Aliidongia dinghuensis: one gene and its partner. The protein of the gene in region 2 interacts with the protein of the main gene of each other region in a pairwise test. Links are inferred from orthologs where the notes say so. Each region holds a gene or a part of one and is shown on either strand. Other genes may lie near its edges.

Region 1 (2,883 bases), on a different replicon or contig from region 2:
TGCTCGGGCGATGCTCAATGAAGCAGTCGACAGTCTTGCTGCCGAAGGCATCGCGGCGCGCCGGCCGGCGTTGGGCATCATGGTCGAGGTGCCGGCTGCGGCCATTGCAATTGATGAATTCAACGCCGGATTCTTCTCGATCGGCTCCAACGACCTCATCCAGTACGTGACCGCCGCCGGCCGCGACATTGCGGCCGTGGCCGAACTGGCCAATCCGCGGAACCCCGCCGTGCTGCGGCTCATCGCGGCAATCGTCCGGCACGGCGCGGAGGCCGGTCGCGAGGTGAGCCTGTGCGGCGATGCCGGCGCCGATCCAGCCCTGGTGACGACCCTGCTGCGAACCGGGTTGCGGTCACTGTCGGTAGCACCATCGGCCTTGGAGCGTACCAAAGAGGCCGTGGCCGCAACCGACCTGCGCCTGACGCTGCCATGAGCGACGTTTCCAGCAGCCCGGTCGCCGACTATAAGCGCCTATTGCAAATCGTCTGCGACAATCGCCCCTCCGGCACCCGCCACAGGCTGGCGAAGGCGCTCGGCACCAATCGGTCCTTTGTCTCGCAACTGACCAATCCGATCTACACCGTACCGATTCCGGTGCAGCATCTGGAGACGATCTTCGAGGTCTGCCATTTCTCCATGACGGAGCGCACGGCGTTCCTGGCGGCGTACGACCGGGCCCATCCGGAGCGCCGCAAGGCCGCCGAGGCGCAGCCGAAAGTCCGTGAGATCACGCTGTCCGTGCCGGATCTCGGCAGCGCCAAGCGCAATCAGCAGCTGGATGACATGATGGCCGAGTATGCCCGGCAGATGGCCCGGCTGCTCTCCACGCAAGACGACTGAAATCGGCTCACAAACAATCGGTCGCCAGGGAGGAAAATACGATGAAGAAGCTGATGAACGCCGCCGACACCATGCTCGCGGAAAGCCTGGACGGGTTCGCGGCGGCACACGCCGATATCGTGACGCTGGCAGCAGATCGCAAATTCATCCGCCGCCGCACACTGACCCCCGGCAAGGTTGCGCTGATCTCCGGTGGCGGCTCAGGCCACGAGCCGCTGCACAGTGGCTTTGTCGGCCGCGGCATGCTCGATGCCGCCTGCCCGGGCCAGGTGTTCACCTCGCCCACACCGGACCAGATCGTCGAGGCGATCGAGGCGGTCGACACGGGCGCCGGCAGTCTGCTGATCGTCAAGAACTACGAAGGCGATGTCATGAACTTCGAAATGGCCGCCGAGATCGCCGGCGACCATCGAATGGCCACCGTGGTGATCGATGATGATGTGGCTGTGCCGAATTCCACCTGGTCCACCGGCCGGCGCGGTGTGGCTGGCACGCTGGTGGTGGAGAAGATCCTGGGGGCGGCCGCCGAGCAATCAATGGGGTTGGCCGAATTGCAGCAGCTCGGCCGGGCGATGAACGCGCGCACCCGATCGATGGGCGTGGCGCTCTCGCCCTGTACGGTGCCCGCTGCAGGCAAGCCGACCTTTCAGCTTGGCGACGACGAGATGGAAGTGGGGGTCGGCATCCACGGCGAGCCCGGCCGCAAACGCACCCGCCTCGAAGCCGCGGACGCCATTGCCGAAGAGATGATCGGATCCATCGTGGCTGATCTCGCTCCCTCGGAAGGCCGCGAATGTCTTCTGCTCGTCAACGGCTTTGGCGCCACGCCATCGATGGAGCTCTATCTCATGGTCAACGCCGCCCGGCGCATTCTGCAAGCCCGCGGGCTGGTCGTGGCGCGATACCTCACGGGCTCGCTCGTCACGTCCCTGGACATGGCCGGCTGCTCGCTGACGGTGAGCATTCTCGACGCCGATACGATGCGGCTGTGGGATGCGCCGGTTAAAACCGCGGCGCTGTGCTGGTGATGGCGCCAGGGGCAAGACGAAGCGACCCGCACCGAGGCCGCAGCGCGCGGTCGCGCTCTGGCTGAGAAGCGCGGGCCTCGCCCACGCGCGGGCGATCATGAAGGCCCGCACGTCGCTGACCGAGGTGCTGGAGCCGGTGTTGGCAAGCCTGGCGCGGAGCGAGACGGACGCTCGATCGATCTGTCGGTTCTGCGATGAGGGCGTGTGCCGGCCCCAGGGCTGCCCGGTGGAGCAAGCTGCTTTCCAATCGGTGGAGGAGCGCTAAGGCGCAAAAGAGGCGGACGACCGAGCCCCATCAGCACTCGTTGTGCATCGCTTCTGCGCGACGTCGCCCCGCGGATCTAATCCAGTTTGAAGTTCGTTCTGGCCCATTCGAGGCCCAGAACAGATGCGAGGTGCGTTTCAGCGACAGCTCGGCGTTTCTCCACTTCGCTTTCGTGAAAGTTTTCGACGAGCGGCTGACGCTGCTGAATAGGATGGTCCGCTTGGACATCGCAATCCGCTGACCAGCGAACGCGCTGAGGGTTATCTCGGTCAGCGAGAACATGTCAGCGAAAATTCCTGTTTAGTCCCGGCATTTGACGGATCGGATTGAGTGGCTTCGCGTCGCGATCCCCTCAATCCGTGAATCCATCTCCCATCAAATATTAGTGATCACTCATATTTCTATAATAAAATATTGGTGATCGCCAATATTTCAGAAAGCATTGCTTTGCAATTCATGCCAATTTCGAAGCGAATACCCGGCTACGACCGCACCTGCATTCTCCGTATCACGAACATTGGAATGGCGCGCCACGCGTCTGGCATAACAAGGATAGGGAAATGCCGAACAGTCTCCTCAAGCGTCTCATGACGAGCGTTGGAGCGCTCAGTCTCGTCATTGCGACATTGTCTCCAGCATTCGCGAAGGATGGTCCCGGAGAGGGGCCGCGGGCCAGCAATGGTCCGGGCTGCACCGTCTTTCCGGCACCCGCGTCGGTCGGCACCACCATTGGCCTCAGCTATTTCGGAC
Region 2 (2,945 bases):
TCACCTTCATCATGCCCGGCACGCCGAGCCGGGAAACCCAGGTTTCGATCCTGACGGTCAGTGAAGTCCGCCCGACACGCGTGACCTCGGCATAGCAGCGCACCCGGTCGCCGACCAGGACCGCGCGATGAAACTTTATCGCCTCGATCGCGATGGTGGCGACGCGCCCTTGGGCGCGCTCCGTCGCGGGGATGCTGCCCGCCAGGTCCATCTGCGAGAGCAGCCAGCCGCCGAAGATATCGCCCGCCGGATTCGCGTCACCCGGCATCGCGATGGTGCTGAGCGCCGCCTCGCCGACCGGCAGCGTCTCGGGGATGGAATCGTTATGATTCATGGAGATACTCCGGCTTCGGTCCGTGGCATCGGGGGCGGCTTGCCTTGAGGCCGAACGCCCCTATAGTGCGGAGCATGGTGGATCTCTTCGACACGAGCGCACGCAAGTCCGACGGCTACTCTGCCAAGGATATCGAGGTTCTGGAAGGCCTGGAGCCGGTCCGGCGGCGGCCGGGCATGTACATTGGCGGCACCGATGCGCGGGCGTTGCATCACCTGGCCGCCGAAGTGCTCGACAACGCCATGGACGAGGCCGTAGCCGGCTATGCAAGCCGCATCGAGATCGAGCTCGCGGCCGACCTGTCGCTGACCATCCGCGACAACGGCCGCGGCATTCCGGTCGACCCGCATCCGCGCTTTCCCGACAAGTCGGCGCTCGAAGTCATCCTCACCATGCTGCATTCGGGCGGCAAGTTCGGCGGCGACGCCTACAAGACCTCGGGCGGCCTGCACGGCGTCGGCGTCTCGGTCGTGAACGCGCTCTCCGATCGGCTGGTGGTCGAGATCGCGCGCGACAAGCAGCTCTATCGCCAGGAATATTCCCGCGGCCACGCACAGGCGCCGATCGCCAATATGGGCGCGGTCGCGAACCGGCGCGGCACCACGGTGACATTCCATCCGGACGCCGAGATCTTCGGCGCCGGCAATCATCTGAACCCGGCGACGCTCTATCGCATGTGCCGGTCCAAGGCGTATCTGTTCAAGGGCGTCGAGCTGCGCTGGAACTGCGCCGAGGGCATTCCGCGGCCCGAGGGCATTCCCGAGAAGGAAGTGCTGCATTTCCCGGGCGGGCTCGCCGACTATCTGGGCTCGACCCTGACCGAGCGCGCGACCGTGACGGCGCAGCCGTTCGTGGGCGAGGTCGAACTCGGCGACCATGCCCGGGTCGAATGGGCGATCGCCTGGCCCGAGGATGGCGACGGCTTCGCCTCCTATTATTGCAACACGATCCCGACGCCGGACGGCGGCACCCACGAGCTGGGCTTGCGCGCCGCCCTCACCCGCTCGCTCCGCGCCTATGGCGAGCTGGTCGGCAACCGGCGCGCCGGCATCGTCGCGGCCGAAGACGTGGTCGGCGGGGCTGCGATCATGCTGTCGCTCTTCATGCGCGACCCGCAGTTCCAGGGCCAAACCAAGGATCGCCTGGTCTCGCCCGAGGGGCAGAAGCTGGTCGAGCAGGCGGTCAAGGACCGGTTCGACCATTGGCTGTCCGACGATTCGGCCTCGGCCAAGCTGCTGCTCGAGGCGCTCGTCGACAAGGCCGAGGAGCGGCAGCGGCGCAAGCAGCAGAAGGAGATGGCGCGCAAGAGTGCCACGCGCAAGCTGCGCCTGCCCGGCAAGCTCGCCGACTGCACGCGCGACAGCTCGATCGGCACCGAGATCTTCCTGGTCGAGGGCGACAGCGCCGGTGGCTCGGCCAAGCAGGCGCGCCAGCGCGACACCCAGGCGATCCTGCCATTGCGCGGCAAGATCCTGAATGTGGCGAGCGCCACCGCCGACAAGCTCAAGGCGAACCAGGAACTTTCCGACCTGGTGCTGGCCTTGGGCTGCGGCACCGGCAAACACTACCTGGAAGACAAGCTGCGCTACGAGCGGGTCATCATCATGACCGACGCCGACGTGGACGGCGCCCATATCGCCTCGCTGTTGATGACCTTCTTCTATCGCGAGATGCCCGGCCTGATCGAGAACGGCCACCTCTACCTCGCCCAGCCGCCGCTCTATCGCCTGACCGCCGGCGACGTGCGCATCTACGCGCGCGACGACGCGCATAAGGACGAGCTGCTCGAGACGACGTTCAAGAACAAGAAGACCGAGATCAGCCGCTTCAAGGGCCTGGGCGAAATGCCGCCGGCCGATCTCAAGGTTACGACCATGGATGCGGCAAGCCGCACCCTGCTGCGTGTCAGCCAGCAGGATCTGCGCACTCCCGATCTGGTCGAAAGCCTGATGGGCCGCAAGCCGGAGTTGCGGTATAATTTCATCCAGCAGAATGCCCAATTCGCCCACGACCTGGATATTTGAGCGAACCGGCCATGGCTTCACGCACGCCGATCTTCATTCTTGACGTCGGCGGCGTGCTGTTGCGGCACGACAACGAAATCCTCTACGACCGGCTGGCCGCACGCTGCGCCGATCCGTTCGCGGCGCGGTCCCAGTTGGCCGCCTCCGTCCATGACCAGGTCATCGGCAGCGGCCACATGAGCGTCGCCGACCTCCACGGCACGCTTGTTGCCGAATATGGGCTCGCCGCGACCTACGATGCCTTCCTCGTGCTCTGGAGCAGCCATTTCAGCGCCATGCCCGAGATGGAGCCGGTCATGCGTGCGCTCACCGCGCGCCATCGGGTCGTGCTGTTCTCCAACACGAACGCGGCGCACTGGGCCCATGTGACGGCCTATTATCCCATCCTGTCCTATGCGCGCTGCGCCTATCTCTCGTTCGAGCTCGGTCTGGTCAAACCGGATCCGACGGCCTATCGGCGCGTGCTGACGCTCGAACAATGCGCGGCGGAAGACGTCGTCTTTGTCGACGACCGCGCCGAGAATGTCGCGGCCGCCACGGCGCTCGGCATGGACGGCATCGTCTTCACCGACGCCATGACCTTCGGT

What was found.
Region 1: the proteins of parE (region 2) and dhaK interact in binary tests that used the Escherichia coli proteins (3 or more experiments, as listed by UniProt). The link is inferred for Aliidongia dinghuensis from one-to-one orthologs.

What each region holds. Positions count from the first base shown.
Region 1 is NZ_BMJQ01000025.1:61,457-64,339, forward strand. What follows is about bases 65-2,874. They hold dhaK (dihydroxyacetone kinase subunit DhaK), read left to right. Parts: upstream 65-881; coding sequence 882-1,868; downstream 1,869-2,874. Other genes in these bases: IEY58_RS31315 (phosphoenolpyruvate--protein phosphotransferase), read left to right, coding at 65-433; IEY58_RS31320 (hypothetical protein), read left to right, coding at 430-840; IEY58_RS31330 (hypothetical protein), read right to left, coding at 2,164-2,415; IEY58_RS31335 (hypothetical protein), read left to right, coding at 2,694-2,874. Outside these bases: more of IEY58_RS31315, read left to right, coding at 1-64; more of IEY58_RS31335, read left to right, coding at 2,875-2,883. UniProt on the Escherichia coli protein: Dihydroxyacetone binding subunit of the dihydroxyacetone kinase, which is responsible for the phosphoenolpyruvate (PEP)-dependent phosphorylation of dihydroxyacetone via a phosphoryl group transfer from DhaL-ATP.
Region 2 is NZ_BMJQ01000017.1:81,255-84,199, forward strand. What follows is about bases 12-2,883. They hold parE (DNA topoisomerase IV subunit B), read left to right. Parts: upstream 12-408; coding sequence 409-2,358; downstream 2,359-2,883. Other genes in these bases: IEY58_RS27100 (acyl-CoA thioesterase), read right to left, coding at 12-334; IEY58_RS27110 (HAD-IA family hydrolase), read left to right, coding at 2,370-2,883. In the rest of the region: more of IEY58_RS27100, read right to left, coding at 1-11; more of IEY58_RS27110, read left to right, coding at 2,884-2,945. UniProt on the Escherichia coli protein: Topoisomerase IV is essential for chromosome segregation; it is the principal protein responsible for decatenating newly replicated chromosomes. It relaxes supercoiled DNA.